DNA from 2 places in the Pseudomonas sp. PS02288 genome. Region 2 is predicted to be linked to the other one. Evidence: predicted binding sites of a transcription regulator. Region 2 holds the regulator's gene; the other holds the start of a gene.
The links. The regulator FliA, encoded in region 2, starts transcription of late flagellar genes. The targets are predictions, from matches to a motif close to CTAAAGTTTNNNNNNNNNNNGCCGNTAA.

Region 1 (4,426 bases), on a different contig from region 2:
AGCGCGCGGCCCGCCAGGGCGGTGAGGCGACGGGTCAGCGAACCCTGGTCGAACAACCAGTCGCGCACGGCGGCATCGGCGGCGGGTGGCAGCTCGGCAGCGCCGAGCCAGCGGGGGGAAGGAGCGGAAGAAGGGATCGACACGGCAACCTGGGCGAGATTCAAAGCGCGAAGTCTACCCGAACTGGCGGTCCGCTCAGGCGGTGGCGTCGCGCCGGCGGACATGCGTCGGCCCGGCGCGCTCTTCGATCTGCCGCTCGACGTCCTTGCGCAGGCCGAGCAGGAAGGCCAGCTCGGCGACCACGAACAGCGGGCCGACCGCCAGGCCCATGAGGTCATCGACGAACGCCGGCTTGCGCCCCTCGTAGTAATGGCCGACGAACTGAATCACCCAGCCAACGAAGAACAGCCCGAGCCCGGCGCCCAGCCACAGTGCGGTGCCCTGCATCGCCAGCGCCGCGCCGGCGGCCAGGCTGAGTAGCAGCAATACGCCCATGGTCAGCCCGAAGCGCAGGTCCAGGCGCAGGTAGAACAGCCCCGTCACCAGCGCCAGCAGCGCCGCCGGCGACAGCCACAAACCGCCCAGCAGCAGGCCCGGCCGCGACAACAGCACGGCCACCGCGACCACGATCAGGGGGATACCGACGAAATGGGTGAGGATGTTGCGCTTGTCGCGGTGGTAGTCGGCGTATTGGGCCAGGTGATCGACGAGGGTTTTCATTGTTGTTGTCCTCAGGATTGAGCGTCGATGATGCGCAAGCCCCAGGCAGACGGCAAGCGGACCTGCCGGCCCGGTCACGGTCTCGCGCCGCGCAGGCCGAACGCCCGCACACGCGGCGATCGGGTTCTCAAGGCTCGGGGCGATAGCCCAGGCGCAGCCCGCCCCAGTGCCGGCCCAGCACGCGGATCGGCACCGAGAGGTCGTGCATCAGCTCGCCGGTATCGCGCATGTAGGTCTGCAACAGCAGGCGCTGCTGGTGGCTGCCGCAGCGGCGTCCGGTTCGGTCGTCGAAGATCCGCTTGCTGCGGCTGCGCAGCATGTCCTGCGCCGGGTCGCCGGTGGGCGCATGGCTGAAGGCGCGGTTGTGCGTCGGCACGTAGCCCTCCGGGGTGCTGGCGATGGCGAACACCAGGCCATCGTGACGCGCCAGCAACGGCTCCTGGATGGCCGGCAGCACGTCGTCGCTGTAGCTGTCGAAACGGGTGCGGTAGCGCGCCGGATTGCTGCCGGCGACCAGCCGGTAGTTGCGGTCGAAGAGGTCGTCGACGCTCAGCTTGCCGGCGGCGATATCCGCCTCGAACCGCGCCGCGATGGCCGCCGCGCCCTCCTGCGCGAGGTCGAAAATGCGCTGGTGATAATCGTCCAGGCGCACCTCGGCGAGTTGCTCGCTGACCGCCTCGGCCTGGCCCACCAGTTGAGTCGCCGCCTCGCCGAGCTGGCGCGTCTGCGCATCGCTGGCGTGGGCGTCGGCGCGCAACTGCGCCAGCGCCTCGAACAGTTCCACCAAGCGCTGCTGGTTGTCCTGGGTGCCGGCGGCGATCTGCGCCACCTGCGCCTCGACGTCGCCGGCCAGCCCGGCGATGCCGGACAGCTGACGGCCGGTCTGCTCGACCTGCCCGGCCGCTTCGTCCAGCTCGCTGGCCTGCTGCTGGATATGGTTGACCACCGCTTCGCTCTGCTGACGGATGTCGGCGACCATCTGGCCGACTTCCCCGGTGGCCTCGGCGGTGCGTGCGGCGAGGTTGCGCACCTCGTCGGCGACCACCGCGAAACCGCGCCCGGCCTCGCCAGCGCGCGCCGCCTCGATGGCCGCGTTGAGCGCCAGCAGGTTGGTCTGGCTGGCGATGGACTGGATCACCGCGGTGACCTGGCCGATCTGCTCGGTACGCGCGCCGAGCCCGGCGATCAGCTCGCGGCTGGCGGCGGTCTGCGCGCTGAGCTGCTGCATCCGGCTGATCGCCTGCTGCAGCTCATGCTGCCCGCTGTCGGCGCTCTGGCGCACGGCCTGCGCGGCTTCCAGCGTATGCCCGGTACGCTGCGCGCTGTCCTCGCCGGTGGCCGTCATCGCCTCGGCGCTGGCGGCCAGCTGGTCCACCGCGGCCATTTGCGATTGCAGCTTGCCGGCCAGTTGCTGCACGCCGAACGAGACCTGGGCGGCATACAGCGCGTTGTGGCTGGTGTGCCGCGACAGGCTCTGGCTGAGCGCGCTGAAGTCGGTCGCCGGCTGTGGCGCGGCGCTCCCTTCCGCCGGACGCTGCCAGGGACCCAGCCACGGCCACAGCGCCAACAGCAGCGCCGCCGGAATGCTCAGCCACAGCGGCAACGCCCAGGATTGGTAGACGACGACAAGCAGGATCAGCCCGGTCGCGTGCAGCAGGCAGGCGACGGGGTGGCAACGGTAGCTGGATGACATGCGGCGTTCTCGTTGTTATTGACCGGTCATGCCTGCATTTAGGCAGTTCTCGCGCGGCCACGCCATCGCCGAATGGTCGTAACGACGCTGAACTTTGTTATCGGCCGCCGCGCCGCGTAGTTGAGCGGCGCCGCTTGCCACCGGTCTTCTCAGAAGAGGTCCAGTTGGCCTTGGTCGGGCGTTGCCGGCGCAGCCTCCATGGGCACGTCCTCGCGCGCCAGCCGCCGGGCCAGGCCGGCCGCGCGTTCGGCGCGGGTTTCCACCGCGTCGAGCAGGCGCGCCGGCAGGCCCCAGATGTCCACGCGGTGCTTGGCGCGGGTGATGCCGGTGTAGAACAGCGCGCGGGTCAGCAACGGGCTGGGCAGTTCGGGCAGCGCCAGCAGCACCTCGCCGAACTCCGAGCCCTGGCTCTTGTGCACGGTCATGGCGAACGCGCTGTCGTGGCTGGGCAGGCGCGCCGGGGCGAAGGCGCGATAGCCGTCCTCTCCCTCGAAATGGACGCGCAGGCCGAATTCACCGTGCAGGCCGAATTCACCGTGCAGGCACAAGCCGATGTCGCCATTGAACAGGCCGAGGGCGTAGTCGTTCTGCCGCACCATCACCGCGCGGCCGGGATACCAGCGTTCGCGCTCGGGCAGGCTCAGGCGGCGCTTGATGCGCGCTTCCAGCGCCTCGTTGATGCCCGTCACGCCCCACGGCCCCTCGCGCTGCGCGGTGAGCGCGCGGAAGGCGTTGAACGCGGCGAAAGCCTGCGCTGGGTCGCCGCCACGCGCCGCCTGCAGGTAGGGGCGATACGCCTGGTCGAGGCGCTCCAGCAGTGCCGCCGGGGACGGCTGGTCCTGCCAGTGCAGATCGGCGCGGTTTTCCCGCAGCAGGCTCAGGGTGCCCGTCGCATCGCCGCCGTTGATCCGCCGCGCCAGCTCGCCGATGCCGCTGTCGCCGGCGAAACGGTGGCTATGGGTGAGCAGCACCACGGCGTCGCCGAGTTTCGAGCGCGGCGCCTCGACCGCCACGGCCTGGCCGGTGATGCGCTGCAGGTCGGCCACCGCCTGGGCGTCGAAGCCGCGCCCTTCGCAGAGTTCGGCGAACACCGCGCCGGCCTCCACCGCGGCCAGCTGGTCCTTGTCGCCGAGCAGGATCAGCCGCGCGTGCGGCGGCAGCGCGTCGACCAGCTTGGCCATCAGCGCCAGGTCGACCATCGACGCTTCGTCGACCACCAGCACGTCCAGCGCCAGCGGCCGCGCCGCGTCGTGGCGCACCCGGGGCGTATCGCCACGACTGCCGAGCAGGCGATGCAGCGTGCGCGCCTCTTCCGGCAACGCCGCCTTGATCGCGTCGCCCACCGGCAACGCCGCCTTGGCGGTGCGGATCGCCTCGGCCATGCGCGCCGCCGCCTTGCCGGTGGGCGCGGCCAGGCCGATGGCCAGGTTGCCTGCGCCCGACGCGACGGCGCCCGGCTGTTCCAGCAGCGCCGCGAGCAGACGTACCACGGTGGTGGTCTTGCCGGTGCCGGGGCCGCCGGAGATCACCGACAGGCGCCGACGCACCGCCTGAGCCGCGGCCAGGCGCTGCCAGTCCGGCAGGGTGCCGGCGTTGAAGGCGAACAACCGCGTCAGGCTTTCCCCCAGCGCCGCTTCGTCCACTTCGGGAACATCCGCCGCACGCCGCAGCAACTGCGTGGCGAGCTGCGTTTCGTAGGCGTGGTAGCGCGCCAGGTACAGGCGCTCGCCATCGAGGATCAGCGGCGCGAAGCCACCCGGCGCACCGACCAGCGCGCTGGCCTGCAACTGCGCGCGCCACTCGGCCAGGCCCGGCAGGACGAAGGCGTGCTCCGGCCACGGGCGGCGCCCGGCGCGGCGTTCCAGCAGCAGGCAGACATCGCCCGCCCCCAACGCCTCGGAGCACAACGCGGCAGCGGCCAGCACGGATTCCGGTGCCGCCGGATCGAGGCGGCGCAGGCTGTCGACCAACGCCCGCTCCAGCGGGCCGAGCGGCAGTTCGGCAAGGTTCATT
Region 2 (15,427 bases):
CGGCGCCGGTACACGCTCGGCACGCTGCTCTAGCTGCAGATCGACCACCGGCTCGACCACGATCACCGGTTCGATCACCGGCGTCTCGATCACCGGCGGCGCCTCCACGACCGCTGCCGGCGGGAGCAGCTCGACGGTCGGCAGCACCAACGGCCGAGGCTCGGCGAAGTCCAGACGCGCAATCGGCGCAGGTGCGCGGGCCGGAGCCACTGCGGGCGCCGGCTGGCGCGCATCGCGGACCTGCTCCTCGAGCACGGCCGCCTGGAATTCGTCGATGGCGACGCTGCTTTCCGGCGCCGTCCCAGGCTCCAACTCGAGCGTGGCTTCCTGCAACAGACCATCCAGGTAGGACTGGAGAGCCAGTTGGGAGCGTGTTGACGTGGCAGCCGAACGACTCATGAAAAGAATCCGGAGGAATGGGAATAGTCAGTAAAGCCTATCGGCCGCCCTGCCCGCCTACTTGAGCCGCGACGATGAATAAACCCTGGCATATCAGGCAACCTGCGCCGCCGCCTGATGCTCGAGCAGATGCTTGAGCAAGGCGCGATAGGCGATGACGCCACGACTCTTGGGGTCGAACTGCGACGGCGTGAGCCCCGCGCGACTGGCATCGCGCAGGCGCGTATCGACCGGAATGTAGGCGTGCCACAACTGCTCGGGATAGGCATGGCGCAGCGTGCGCAGCGTCGACATCGACGCCTGCGTCCTGCGATCGAACAGCGTCGGCACGATGGTGTAAGGCAACGCCTGCTTACGCGAACGGTTGATCATCGCCAGCGTATTCACCATCCGTTCCAGGCCTTTTACGGCGAGGAATTCGGTCTGCACCGGAATGATCAGCTGCTGGCTCGCGGCCAGGGCATTGACCATCAACACGCCGAGCAACGGCGGGCTGTCGATGATCGCGTGGTCGAAATCCTGAAAAAGCTGCGCCAATGATTTGGCGATCACGAGGCCCAAACCGCCCTTGCTTGGAGATTGCCGCTCCAGGGTCGCCAGTGCGGTGCTCGAGGGCAGCAGGGAAATGCGCTCGTGGCTGGTCTCCAGCAGCAGTTCGCGCGGCAATCCCTGCGGGACCGTGCCCTGATGCAGGAACAGGTCAAAATTGCTGCGATCCAGCGTGTCCGGATCATGCCCGAAGTAGCTGGTCATCGAGCCGTGCGGATCGAGGTCAACGACGACCACACGCTTGCCGGCGTCGGCCAGCAGGCCCGCCAGGGCGATGGATGAGGTGGTCTTGCCGACCCCTCCTTTCTGATTGGCTACTGCCCAAACTCTCATGGCTGATTTCCTCCCGGCGCGGCTTGCACCGCGCCGAGATTGGCACCGCCCGGTGGCGGCGACGAAGGATTGACGGCTTCACCAATGGAAGCCCGCGCGTCCTGAGTATTAGCAGGTTGCGTGCCAGCCCGCTTGAGCGCCGCATCCGGTTGCGCCTTGCCGCTGCCGGAACCACTGACGCTACGGCGCACATCGAGGTTGCGCGACACCACCAGAACCACCCGACGATTGCGCGCACGGCCATCCGCAGTGGCGTTGTCCGCGACCGGCTGGAACTCGCCGTATCCCACCGCCGCCATCCGCCCGGGCGCCACGCCCTCCATCGCCATCATCCGCACGATGCTGGCGGCGCGCGCCGCCGACAGCTCCCAGTTGGTGGGGAACTGCGCGGTACGAATCGGCAGGTTGTCGGTGAAACCTTCGACATGCACGGGGTTTTCGTAGGGCGCCAGGATCTTCGCCACCTTCTCGATGATGGAGAAGGCGGCGTCGTTGGGGATCGCATCGCCGCTCGGAAACAGCAGGCTCGAATTGAGGGTGATCTCGACCCACAACTCGTTGCCCCGCACGGTCAGCTGCTCGGTCTTCATCAGGTCGCCAAAGGCGTCGCGAACATCGTTGGCGATGGTTTCCAGGGGATCGGCAGGCCCGCGCACTGACGATGAGTCGCTGCCTTCGATATCGTCGATCAGCGAGCGATCGGGTTCGGTGGTGCGCGGGCGTTCGTCGCCGATCGGAATCGCCTTGATGGAGCGGTCCGGCTGATTGAACGCGCCGACCATGCTGTCCGAGAGCACCTTGTACTTGCCCTCGTTGATCGAGGAGATCGAGTACATCACCACGAAAAAAGCGAACAGCAGCGTGATGAAGTCGGCATAGGAAACCAGCCAACGCTCATGATTCGCGTGTTCTTCGGGGCGACGGCGGCGTGCCATGGGTCAATCCATGAAGCCTTGCAGCTTCAGTTCGATGGAGCGCGGGTTTTCGCCTTCGGCGATGGAAAGGATGCCCTCAAGGATCAGCTCGCGGTAGCGCGACTGGCGCATCGCAACCGAGCGCAGCTTGTTGCTTATCGGCAGGAGCAGCAGGTTGGCGAAGCTCACCCCATAGATGGTGGCGACGAACGCCACGGCGATCCCGCTGCCGAGCTGCGCGGGGTCCGCCAGGTTGCCCATGACGTGGATCAGGCCCATCACCGCGCCGATGATGCCGATGGTGGGCGCATAGCCGCCGGCGCTCTCGAAGACTTTCGCCGCCTGGATGTCGCGGTCTTCCTGGGTCAGCATGTCGACCTCGAGAATGCCGCGGATCGCCTCCGGCTCGGCGCCGTCGACCAGTAGCTGCAAGCCCTTGCGCGCATAGGGATCGGGCTCGGCATCGGCGATCGGTTCGAGCCCCAGCAGCCCCTCCTTGCGCGCCGTCATGCTCCAGCCGACCACACGATCGACGCCGCCGAACAGGTCGATGCTGGGCGGGAAAATGATCCAGCGCGACACCACCAGCGCCCGTTTGAGCACACTCATCGGGGTCTGCAGGAAGGAAGCGCCCAGCGTGCCGCCCACGACGATCAGCGCGGCCGGGCCGTTGAGCAGCGCACCGATGTGCCCGCCCTCGATGTAGTTGCCACCGACGATGGCCACCAGCGCCAGGACGATCCCGATGAGACTCAGTGCATCCATCAGATGACGGCCTCGGCCAGATGCCTGCCGATGTCGTCGAGGCCATAGACGGCGTCGGCCAGGTTGGCTTTGACGATCGCCATCGGCATGCCGTAGATCACGCAGCTGGCTTCGTCCTGCGCCCACACCTGACTGCCGGCCTGCTTGAGCATTCGCGCGCCTTCGCGACCGTCGGCGCCCATGCCGGTCAGGACCACGGCCAGCACCTTGTCGTTGTACGAGCGCGCGGCCGAACCGAAGGTGATGTCGACGCACGGCTTGTAGTTGAGGCGCTCGTCGCCCGGCAGGATTTTCACCGCGCCACGGCCGTCGACCATCATCTGCTTGCCGCCCGGTGCCAGCAGCGCCAGGCCGGGGCGCAGCAGGTCGCCATCCGCCGCTTCCTTGACGGATATCCGGCAGAGCTTGTCGAGACGCTCGGCGAAGGCCTTGGTGAAGGCCGCCGGCATGTGCTGAATGAGCACGATCGGCGCGGGGAAGTTGGCGGGAAGCTGGGTCAGGACCCGCTGCAGCGCGACCGGCCCGCCGGTGGAGGTACCGATGGCCACCAGCTTGTAGGAGCGCCGCTTGGGCGTCGGGCTGCTCGCGCTCGGCGCGGCGGGCGCAGAGTGCGCTGGCGCAGCGGACGGACGAGCAGGCGCCGGTGCGGGATGAGGATGCGCGGACGTCGTGGAGCCGGGTGCGTGGGAATGCACCGGCGCCTGGGCGAAACTGCCCAGCCGACGGTTGCTGCGCGAGATGGTGTGGATCTTCTCGCAGAGCATCTGGCGGATCTTCTCGGGGTTGCGCGAGATGTCCTCGAAGTTCTTCGGCAGGTAATCCACGGCACCGGCGTCAAGCGCATCCAGCGTAACCCGTGCGCCTTCGTGGGTCAGCGAGGAGAACATCAGAACGGGCGTCGGGCAGCGCTGCATGATCGTCCGCACCGCCGTGATGCCATCCATCATCGGCATCTCGTAATCCATAGTGATCACGTCCGGCTTCAGCGCCAGCGCCTGGTCGATCGCCTCACGGCCGTTCGTCGCAGTGCCGACCACCTGAATGTTCGGGTCCGCCGAGAGGATTTCCGTCACCCTCCTGCGGAAGAAACCGGAATCGTCCACCACCAGGACTTTTACAGCCATAACAACTCCTCATGGAACGGGCCGTGACCCGCCCCGAAATCAGATGCGCCGCGCGTAACGCTTGAGCATGCTCGGCACGTCGAGGATCAAGGCGATACGTCCGTCACCCGTGATGGTCGCACCGGCCATGCCGGGCGTTCCCTGAAGCATCTTGCCCAGTGGCTTGATCACCACTTCTTCCTGGCCGACCAGCTGATCGACGACGAAGCCGATCCGCTGAGTACCCACCGACAGGATTACCACGTGCCCCTCGACCTGCTCGTCCTGGGCGGCGCGCGGCACCAGCCAGCGCTTGAGGTAGAAAAGCGGCAGCGCCTTGTCGCGGACGATCACCACTTCCTGACCGTCGACCACGTTGGTGCGCGACAGGTCGAGATGGAAGATTTCGTTGACGTTGACCAGCGGGAAGGCGAAGGCCTGGTTCGCCAGCATGACCATCAGCGTCGGCATGATCGCCAGCGTCAACGGCACCTTGATGACGATCTTCGAACCCTGGCCCTTGGTGGAGAAGACGTTGACCGTGCCGTTGAGCTGGGAAATCTTGGTCTTCACCACGTCCATGCCGACACCGCGGCCGGAGACGTCGGAAATCTCGGTCTTGGTCGAGAAACCGGGGGCGAAGATCAGGTTGTAGCACTCGAGCTCGGTGAGCCGCTCGGAAACGTCCTTGTCCAGCAGGCCTTTCTCGACGGCCTTGGCGCGCAGGACGTTGGCGTCCATGCCTTTGCCGTCGTCGGTGATCATCAGCAGGATGTGGTCGCCTTCCTGTTCAGCCGACAACACCACTCGGCCGGTGCGCGGCTTGCCGGCAGCCTCGCGCTCTTCCGGGGTCTCGATGCCGTGGTCGACGGCGTTGCGCACCAGGTGGACCAGCGGATCGGCCAGCGCCTCGACCAGGTTCTTGTCGAGGTCGGTCTCTTCACCGACCAGTTCCAGGTTGATCTCTTTCTTCAGGTTGCGGGCGAGATCGCGAACCAGCCGGGGGAAGCGTCCGAAGACCTTCTTGATCGGCTGCATGCGCGTCTTCATCACCGAGGTCTGCAGGTCGGCGGTGACTACATCCAGGTTGGAGACGGCCTTGGACATGGCTTCGTCGCCGCTGTTGAGACCCAGGCGCACCAGGCGGTTACGCACCAGCACAAGTTCGCCGACCATGTTCATGATTTCGTCGAGCCGCGCGGTGTCCACGCGCACGGTGGTTTCCGCCTCGCTGACCGGGCCGGCCTTGTCCGGGTGCGCCGTGGCCGGAGCGGGAGCTGCCGCCGCGGCGGGCTTGGGCGCGGGCTTCTCGGCGGGCTTTTCAACCGGTTTGGCGGCAGGGGCCGCCGCGGGCGGCGGCGCGGGCTTCGCCGGCGCAGCCGCTACGGGGGCGGCCTCCACGGGCGGAACGAACTTGCCCTTGCCGTGCAACTGGTCGAGAAGCGCTTCGAATTCGTCGTCGCTGATGTTGTCGCTCGCGCCGGCGGGCGCGGCCTCTGGCGCAGGCGCAGCGGGTGCGGCATCGACGGGAGGCACGAACTTGCCCTTGCCGTGCAACTGATCCAGCAGGGCTTCGAATTCATCGTCGCTGATGTCGTCGCCCGATGGGGCGGCAGCGGATGCTACGGGCGCGCTCGGTGCGGCGGGCGCAACGGCGGAAACCGGCTTGTCGCCGTGTAGCTGGTCGAGCAGGGCTTCGAACTCGTCGTCGGTAATTTCATCGCTGGCGCTGGCGACCGGAGCCTGGGCGGGTTCGCCGATCGCGCTGAGCAGCTGCTCGAACTCGCTGTCGGTGATGTCGCCCGAAGGCTCTGCAGCCGACGCCTCGGCCTGAACCACGGGCTCGACTTCGGCGGCGGGCTCTTCAGGAGGCGCTTCGGCCGGCGCTGCGGCAGAAGCCGGGGCGGCCAGACGAGAAAGCGCGGCGAGGAGTTCGCGCGGCGCCGGCGTCGGCGCGGTTCGCTCGCGCACTTCGGCGAACATCGCGTTCACCGCATCGAGCGCCTGCAGCACCACATCCATCAGCTCGGCATCCACGCGGCGTTCGCCCTTGCGCAGGATGTCGAAGACGTTCTCGGCGATATGGCAGCACTCCACCAGCTCGTTCAGCTGCAGGAAACCCGCGCCGCCCTTGACGGTGTGAAAACCGCGAAAGATCGCATTCAGCAGGTTCATGTCGTCAGGGCGGCTTTCCAGCTCCACCAACTGCTCCGACAGCTGCTCGAGAATCTCGCCGGCCTCTACCAGGAAGTCCTGGAGAATCTCTTCATCGGCGTCGAAGCTCATTTCCACCTTCCCATAGGATCTGTTGACGTTTCGTCGCGAACCGCGTTGAGCCGCAGGGACGGGGCGCGTTTTTCGCAGGCCGGCGTCACTCGTCGTTCATCTGGAGCAACCAACTTCTCTCCTCCTTCCTTGCCCTGCGAAAACGCCTAGGTCGTGGCCGTAACCAAAACGTCGACGGGTCCTAGAATCCAAGACTGGATAGCAGATCGTCGACATCGTCCTGACCGGATACGACGTCATCACGCTTATCGGCATGAATCTGCGGACCTTCACCCCGGGAGGACTCTTTTTGTTGTTTTTCTTGCTCGGCACGCAGCCCTTCGTGGTCGTGCTTGATGCCGGCGAAACGATCGACCTGGCTGGCCATGAGCATCAGCTTGAGCAGATTGCTCTCGACTTCGGTGACCAGGGTGGTGACACGCTTGATCACCTGACCGGTGAGGTCCTGGTAATCCTGCGCCAGAAGAATGTCGTTCAGGTGGCCGGAGAGCTTGGCGCCGTCCCGCTCGCTGCGCGCGAGGAACAGCTCGACACGCTTGGCCAGCTCGCGAAAGGCGTCAGCCCCGATTTCGCGGCGCATGAAGCGCTGCCATTCGACGCTCAGGCTCTGGGCCTCGTCGGCCATGCCGTTGACCACCGGCGCGCACTCTTCCACCAGATCCATCGTGCGGTTGGCCGCACGCTCGGTCATCGTCACCACGTAGGAGAGACGCTCGGTGGCATCGGAGATCTGCGACACTTCCTGCGCGTGCGGAACACGGGGATCGAGCTGGAAGTTGACGATGGCATTGTGTAGCTCGCGGGTGAGCTTGCCGACTTCCTGGTACAGACCGCGATCGCGGACCTGATTCAGTTGATGGATGATTTGCACCACATCAGCGAAGTTGCCTTTTTCGAGGCTTTCGGTCAGCTGACGGGCATGGGACTTCAGGGTCGACTCGAAGTCATCGCCCATAGAGATGTTGTCGTGATCCATAGCGCCCTCGAGGCGAACATCAGCCGTTGACCCGCTCGAAGATCTTTTCGATCTTCTCTTTCAGTACCTGGGCCGTGAAGGGTTTGACCACATACCCGTTCACGCCGGCCTGGGCCGCCTCGATGATCTGATCGCGCTTGGCTTCAGCAGTCACCATGAGCACGGGAAGGTGCTTGAGTCGATCATCGGCGCGCACCGCACGCAGCAGATCGATCCCGGACATGTTGGGCATGTTCCAGTCGGTGACCAGGAAGTCGAAGCTGCCGCTGTGCAGCATCGGTAATGCCGTGGTGCCGTCGTCGGCCTCCGCGGTATTGGTGAACCCCAGGTCACGCAGGAGGTTCTTGATGATCCGTCTCATCGTGGAGAAGTCGTCCACGATGAGGATTTTCATGTTCTTGTCCAAGTCGACCTCCGTACAATCCCAAACGCCGCCTCGCAGCGCGCGCCTCGCAAGCGTGAAACCGGCTGCCTCAGTGCGCGCGCCATTCAACCAGACGTGCCCGCAAACGCGCGGCACACTGGCTGTGCAACTGGCTGACGCGCGACTCGCTGACCCCCAGCACCTCGCCGATTTCCTTCAGATTCAGTTCTTCGTCGTAGTACAGCGAAAGAACCAGCCGCTCGCGTTCCGGAAGATTGGCGATGGCGTCGGCCAAGGCCCCCTGGAAGCGGTCATCCTCCAGATCGCGAGCGGGTTCGTAATGGGTGAAGCTACCGTCCTCGTGCAGGCCCGAACCGTGCTCGCCTTCCTGCAGGAGGTCGTCGAAGCTGAACAGTCGGCTGCCCTGAGTGTCGCTCAGGATGCCGTAGTACTCTTCAAGACTCAATTTAAGTTCGGCCGCAACCTCTTGATCTTTAGCGTCTCTGCCCGTTCTCGCCTCGACGGCGCGGATGGCGTCGCTGACCATGCGGCTGTTGCGATGCACGGAACGCGGAGCCCAGTCGCCCTTGCGCACCTCGTCGAGCATCGCCCCACGGATACGGATTCCGGCGTAAGTCTCGAAACTGGCGCCCTTGCCCGAGTCGTACTTCTTGGCAGCCTCGAGCAGGCCGATCATTCCGGCCTGCATCAGGTCCTCCACCTGCACGCTGGCCGGAAGCCGGGCCAACAGGTGGTAGGCGATCCGCTTGACCAACGGTGCATAACGCTCGATGAGCTGAGTTTGCGAGTCCTTCGCCTGCGATTTGCTGTACATACGAAGTCCACTGGCGGCTGTCATACGGGTGAGTCTGCGGTAGTCGGTTTAACCAGACGCTCGACGAAAAACTCGAGGTGACCGCGCGGGTTGGCCGGCAATGGCCAGGTGTCGACTTTCTGCGCGATCGCCTTGAACGCCAGCGCACACTTGGAGCGCGGAAAAGCTTCATAGACAGCGCGCTGCTTCTGTACGGCTTTGCGCACCGACTCGTCGTAAGGCACGGCACCCACGTACTGCAGGGCGACGTCGAGGAAGCGGTCGGTGACCTTGGTGAGCTTAGCAAACAGATTGCGACCTTCCTGGGGGCTGTGCGCCATATTCGCCAGCACCCGGAAACGGTTCATGCCGTAGTCGCGGTTGAGCAGCTTGATCAGCGCGTAGGCGTCGGTGATCGAGGTCGGCTCGTCGCAGACCACCACCAGCACTTCCTGGGCGGCACGGACGAAGCTGACCACGCCGTCGCCGATGCCGGCCGCGGTGTCGATGACCAGCACGTCGATGTTGTCGCTGATGTCGCTGAACGCCTGGATCAGGCCGGCGTGCTGCATCGGCGTCAGCTGCACCATGCTCTGGGTGCCGGAAGCGGCGGGCACGATGCGCACGCCGCCAGGGCCTTGCAGCAGGACGTCGCGCAGGTCGCACTGGCCGTCGATGACATCGGCCAGGGTGCGCTTGGGCGAAAGACCGAGGAGCACGTCGACGTTGGCCAGACCCAGGTCGGCGTCGAGCAGCATCACCCGCCGGCCGAGGTCGGCCAGGGCCAGCGACAGGTTGACGGACACGTTGGTCTTGCCAACGCCGCCCTTCCCACCGGTCACCGCGATCACTTGAACTGGATGCAAACTAGCCATTTCTCTTACACCTTGTCTGCGACTGAGCAGGCAACTGTCTCTCGACGGTCAATTAGCCGACGCGACGCGCCGAGTTGTTGTAGAGGCCGGCGAACATGTCGGCCATTGCATCTTCACTGGGTTCTTCCGGGGCTTGCAGGGCGACGGCGCGGCTCACCAGCTGATGGCTGCGCGGAACGTGCAGATCATCCGGGATTCGCGGGCCATCGGCCAGATAGGCTACCGGCAGACGCTGGCTGATTGCCAGCCCGAGCACTTCGCCGAGGCTGGCCGCCTCGTCCAGCTTGGTCAGCACACAACCGACCAGGCCGCAACGCTTGTAGCTATGATACGCGGCCTTGAGCACCTGGCTCTGGCTGGTGGCCGCCATGACGAGGTAGTTCTTCGACTTCAGGCCGCGGCTGGCGAGTGCTTCGAGCTGCATGCGCAGGGCCGGATCGTTGTTCGGCAGGCCGGCGGTGTCGATCAGGATCACGCGCTTCTTCGCCAGCGGGGCGATGGCCTGGGTCAGCGAGCTGCCCGGATCGACCTGGGTCACCGAGACGTTGAGGATGCGGCCGAGGGTCTTGAGCTGCTCCTGGGCACCGATGCGGTAGCTGTCCATGCTCACCAGCGCCACATGCTGGGCGCCGTACTTGAGCACGTAGCGCGCCGCCATCTTCGCCAGGGTGGTGGTCTTGCCCATGCCGGCCGGGCCGACCAGGGCGATCACGCCGCCCTCTTCCAGCGGTTCCTGGGCCGGAGTCTTGATCGCGTGGGCCAGGTAGGCGAGAACCATGCGCCAGGCCTGACGCGGCTCCTGCACCTGGCCGACCTTGTCCAGCAGCGCGCGGGCGATTTCCGCCGGCAGGCCGAGGCGTTGCAGGCGACGCCAGAGGTTGGCCTGCTGCGGACGCTGACTCTGCATCTGGGTCCAAGCGAACGAGCCGAGCTGCACTTCGATCAGTTCACGCAGGCCATTGAGTTCGTGGCGCATGGCATCCAGCGCGCGCGAATCGCCGGCCGGAGCGGCGGTGACGGCGGCCGGCTGTACCGGGGCCTGCGGACGCGCGGTGACCTTCGAGGTCGGCAGCTCCGGGGCAACCAGCGGCTCGTTGGCGAACAGCTGGCGGTCCTTGACCACTTCGCCAGCGGCGCGCACGGCCAGTTCGGCGTGGGCCGACGCGATCTTCGCCTGGGTCTTGCGCAGCTCGGCCTCAAGCTCGGCGTTCGGCTGGCGAACCGGCTCGGACGGCATCTGGTAGTCGAGCGCGGCAGTCAGCTCCACGCCGCCGGCAACCCGGCGGTTGGCGATGATCGCGGCATCGGCCCCGAGCTCATCACGAACCAGCTTCATGGCTTGACGCATGTCGGCGGCGAAGAAGCGTTTCACTTGCATGGCCTGTTAACCTCAATTTTGTCCCACGGTGGCGACGATGGTGACCTGCTTGTTGTCCGGGATTTCCTGGTAGGCCAGTACGTGCATGTTCGGCACGGCCAGTCGAGCAAACCGCGAGAGCATCGCCCGGATCGGACCGGCCACCAGCAGGATCGCCGGCTTGCCCATCATCTCCTGACGCTGCGCCGCTTCCACCAGGGAACGCTGCAGCTTCTCGGCCATGCCAGGTTCGAGGAGGATGCCATCCTCGGAGCCCTGACCGGCCTTGTGAAGACTATTCAGCAATATCTGTTCCAACCTTGGGTCGAGCGTGATAACAGGCATCTCCGGCTCTAGTCCCACAACGGTTTGCACGATTGAGCGGGCCAGCGCGACGCGGACCGCTGCAACCATGGCGGCGGGATCTTGACTCTTCGCAGCGACGTTAGCGATGGCTTCGGCGATGGTGCGGATGTCGCGTACCGGAACCTGTTCGTTAAGCAGCGCCTGCAGCACCTTGAGCAGCGTGGACAGCGAGATCATCCCCGGCACCAGCTCTTCGGCCAGCTTCGGCGAGCTCTTCGCCAGCAGTTGCAGCAGTTGCTGGACTTCTTCGTGACCGAGCAGCTCGTGGGCATGCTTGTTCAGCACCTGATTGAGGTGCGTGGCGACCACGGTGCTGGCGTCGACCACGGTGTAGCCAAGCGATTGCGCCTGGTCGCGCTGGCTGGGGTCGATCCAGACCGCCTCCAGGCCGAACGCCGGATCTTTGGCGGCGATGCCGTTGAGGCTGCCGAATACCTGGCCAGGGTTGATCGCCAGTTCGCGATCGGGATAGATCTCCGCCTCGGCGACGCTGACGCCCATCAGGGTCAGGCGGTAGGCGTTGGGCAGCAGGTCGAGGTTGTCGCGGATGTGCACGGACGGCATGAGGAAGCCCATCTCCTGGGAGAGCTTCTTGCGTACCCCCTTGATCCGCGCCAGCAGCTGGCCACCCTGGTTGCGGTCGACCAGCGGAATCAGCCGATAACCCACTTCCAGACCGACCATGTCCACCGGGGTGACGTCGTCCCAGCCGAGCTCCTTGGTTTCCTGCGCGCGCTGGGCGGGGATCAGCTCCTGCTGGCGGGCGGTTTCCTGGACCTCGGCTTCTTTGGCCTTGTTGGCCTTGTTCCAGATCATGTAGGCGCCGCCGGCGGCGATCAGGCCCAGGCCTATGAACGGAACGTGCGGCATGCCGGGAACCAGACCCATGGCGACCATGATCAGCGCCGATACGGCCAGCGCCTTGGGCGAGGTGAACATCTGCCGGTTGACCTGCTGACCCATGTCCTCGGAGCTGGACACGCGGGTCACCATGATCGCGGCGGCGGTCGACAGCAGCAGCGACGGAATCTGCGCGACCAGACCGTCACCGATGGTTAGCAGCGCGTAGATGCGACCGGCGTCGCCGAACGACAGATCGTGCTGGAGGATGCCGATGCCCATGCCGCCGATCAGGTTGATGAACAGGATCAGCAGACCGGCGATGGCGTCACCACGCACGAACTTACTGGCACCGTCCATCGAACCGTAGAAGTCGGCCTCCTGGCTCACTTCCTGGCGACGCAGCTTGGCTTGCGCCTGATCGATGATGCCGGCGTTGAGATCGGCGTCGATGGCCATCTGTTTGCCCGGCATGGCGTCGAGGGTGAAGCGCGCGCTCACTTCGGAAATACGCCCGGCACCCTTGGTGACCACGACGAAGTTGATGATCATCAGGATCGCGAACACGACCACGCCGACCACGTAGTTGCCGCCGACCACCACGTCGCCGAAGGCCTGGATCACCTTGCCGGCGGCGGCATGGCCGTCCTGCCCGTGGAGCAGCACCACGCGGCTGGAGGCCACGTTCAGCGCCAGGCGCAGCAGCGTGGAGACCAGCAGGATGGTTGGGAATACCGCGAAATCCAGCGGTCGCAACGCGTACACGCTGACCAGCAGAACGACGATCGACAGGGCGATGTTGAAGGTGAAGAACACATCCAGCAGGAAGGCAGGCACCGGCAGAATCATCATGCCGAGCATCACCAGTACCAGCAGCGGCACCCCTAGGTTGCCACGGCCGGCGCCGATCGCATTCATTCGCATGTTGTTGAACAGCTGAGTGCGTTCCACCCGATTCTCCTAGCCCGATCCAAACAATCTTTTGACGCCAGTGGGCGTGCGCCAATGCCAGTGCAAGAGCCCGGCCAACTTGGAGAACACAATGAGGATCAACGGTTTGCGGCTGGTGCGAGCCGCTGGTGGGCGCTACGGAGAACCGCGCTGACGGCGGGGAGTCAGAACACTGTCGGCGGGCAACGACGCGCGCCGCAGGTTGCGAGGAGCCACTTCATGAAGAACTGGATGATCGCCGCACTCGTCGGCGGCTGCGTATTCAACGCCCAGGCGGAAAGCCTTTCGATTCCGATGAACATCGTTAGCGGCAACGGCATCGGAGAAAAGGTCGGCACGGTAAGCGTCGAGGAAACCCCGTATGGCCTGGTGTTCACGCCGCAACTGGCGGGGCTGGCGCAAGGCATTCACGGCTTTCACATTCACGCCAAGGCGAGTTGCGACGCCGCCCTGAAGGATGGCAAGCCTTCCGCGGCAGAAGCCGCCGGCGGCCATTGGGACCCGAAGGAAACCGGCAAGCACGGCACGCCCTGGGGCGATGGCCACCTCGGCGACCTCCCTGCCCTGCTGGTGACCGCCGACGGCAAGGCGATGCAGCCGGTGCTCGCCCCCCGCCTGAAGAGCCTCGCGGAGATCAAGGGTCACGCATTGATGATTCACCAGGCCGGAGACAACCACTCCGACCATCCGCAGCCACTGGGCGGTGGCGGCGCGAGAATGGCCTGCGGGGTAATCCAGTAACGCAATGAAACGTGGGAGCGGACTTCGTCACTCGTCGCGACGCAGGTCCGGCGGGATCGGCAGATCGGGCAACGGCGTCGGCCGCTTGCCCTTGCCGGAGCGGAACTGCTTGAGCTGGTAGACGTAAGCCAGCACCTGCGCGACCGCCAGGTACAGGCCTGCCGGGATTTCCTGATCGACCTCGGTGGAGTAGTACACCGAGCGCGCCAGCGCCGGTGACTCCATCAGCAGCACCTTGTGCTCCTGGGCGATCTCGCGAATCTTCAGCGCTAGGAAGTCGCCGCCCTTGGCCAGTACGACCGGCGCCGTACCCTTGGTCGGGTCGTATTTCAGGGCGACCGCGAAGTGGGTCGGGTTGGTGATCACCACGTCGGCCTCCGGCACCGCCTGCAACATCCGCCGCTCGGCCATCTGCCGCTGCATCTGGCGAATCTTGCCCTTGACCTCGGGCTTGCCCTCGCTGTCCTTGTACTCGTCCTTGACCTCCTGCTTGGTCATCATCAGCTTCTGCTTGTTGTCCCAGAGCTGAAACGGCACATCCACCGCCGCGATCAGGATCAACCCGGAAGCCATCCACAAGGCGCTGTTGCCAAGCACCTTGACCGCATGGCCAAGCGCCGCTTCCAGCGGCTGGCCGGACAGCGCCAGAAGATCGTCACGGTCGTTGGAAAGCACCACGATGCCGACCGTGAGGGTGATGCTGAACTTGGCCAGTGCCTTTACGAGCTCGATCACCGACTTCTTGGAAAACATCCGCGCCAGGCCGGGACCGGGATTCATCCGGCCGAACTTGGGCACCATGGTCTTGGTGGAAAACATCCAGCCGCCGAGCGCGATGTTGCCGACGATCGACGCCGCCAGCAGCACCGCCAGGATCGGCGCCAGCGCCTTGATCGCCATACTGCCCGCCTTGAGCAGCAGCAGCGCCATGCTGCCGGTGTCCATCAGCGTGTCGCGGTTGATGCTCAAGCAACCGCGCATGAGGTCGACCAGTGCGCTGGCCAGGTCGCCGCCGTAGATCATCACCGCGATCACCCCGGACATCACCACCACCAGCGTGCTCAGCTCCCGGGAGCGGGCGATCTGCCCCTCCTCCCGCGATTCGCGCAGGCGTTTCTCGGTGGGTTCCTCGCTTTTGTCGGCGCCGCTCTCGCTTTCAGCCATCGCTCACCTCGCCTGCGCCAGATCGCGCAGCATCGCCAGCGCCACGCTGGAGAGATTCTGGTACTGATTGAGGGTATCGGCCATGCCGATCCAGACCACTACCAGGCCGAAGGTCAAGGTCAGCGGAAAGCCGACGGAGAAGATGTTCAGCTGCGGCGCTGCGCGGGTCATCACGCCGAACGCCAGGTTGACCACCAGCAGCGCGGTCACCACAGGCAGGGAAATCAGCAGCCCGGCGCCGAGCACCCAGCTGAGCTTTCCGACCAGTTCCCAGTAGTGTCCGACCAGCATTCCGCTGCCCACCGGCAGCGTCACGAAGCTCTCGGTGATCACCTCGAAGACCACCAGATGGCCGTTCATGGCGAGAAACAGCAGCGTGGTGAGCATCGTCAGGAGCTGGCCCAGCACCGGCACGGAAATCCCGTTGGCGGGGTCGACCATCGCGGCGAAGCCGATACCCATCTGGATTGAGAGAATCTGGCCAATCACCGTGTACACATGGAAGAACAGTTGCAGCATGAAGCCGAACATCGCGCCGATCAGCACTTCCTGGGCGATCAGCAGCAGCGAGCGCAGGTTGAGCGCATCGACCTCCGGCATCGGCGGCAGGGTCGGCACGATGACCACGGT

Region 1: a site for FliA is predicted at 2,511-2,538, ahead of QMX85_RS23175 (methyl-accepting chemotaxis protein). Genes of this name have one in related genera too.

The regions. Positions count from the first base shown of each region.
Region 1 is NZ_JASCPA010000113.1:41-4,466, forward strand. It holds partial or broken gene QMX85_RS23165 (chorismate lyase) at 1-164, opposite strand, end outside; gene QMX85_RS23170 (Mpo1-like protein) at 196-720, opposite strand; gene QMX85_RS23175 (methyl-accepting chemotaxis protein) at 848-2,413, opposite strand; gene recD (exodeoxyribonuclease V subunit alpha) at 2,563-4,425, opposite strand; partial or broken gene QMX85_RS23185 (hypothetical protein) at 4,422-4,426, opposite strand, start outside.
Region 2 is NZ_JASCPA010000001.1:150,199-165,625, reverse strand. It holds gene QMX85_RS00755 (CheW domain-containing protein) at 1-399, opposite strand, end outside; gene QMX85_RS00750 (ParA family protein) at 493-1,281, opposite strand; gene motD (flagellar motor protein MotD) at 1,278-2,216, opposite strand; gene QMX85_RS00740 (flagellar motor protein) at 2,220-2,960, opposite strand; gene QMX85_RS00735 (chemotaxis response regulator protein-glutamate methylesterase) at 2,960-4,084, opposite strand; gene QMX85_RS00730 (chemotaxis protein CheA) at 4,124-6,349, opposite strand; gene QMX85_RS00725 (protein phosphatase CheZ) at 6,531-7,325, opposite strand; gene QMX85_RS00720 (chemotaxis response regulator CheY) at 7,345-7,719, opposite strand; gene fliA (RNA polymerase sigma factor FliA) at 7,799-8,548, opposite strand; gene fleN (flagellar synthesis regulator FleN) at 8,545-9,378, opposite strand; gene flhF (flagellar biosynthesis protein FlhF) at 9,431-10,756, opposite strand; gene flhA (flagellar biosynthesis protein FlhA) at 10,769-12,892, opposite strand; gene sodC (superoxide dismutase [Cu-Zn] SodC) at 13,112-13,633, shown strand; gene flhB (flagellar biosynthesis protein FlhB) at 13,661-14,797, opposite strand; gene fliR (flagellar biosynthetic protein FliR) at 14,801-15,427, opposite strand, start outside.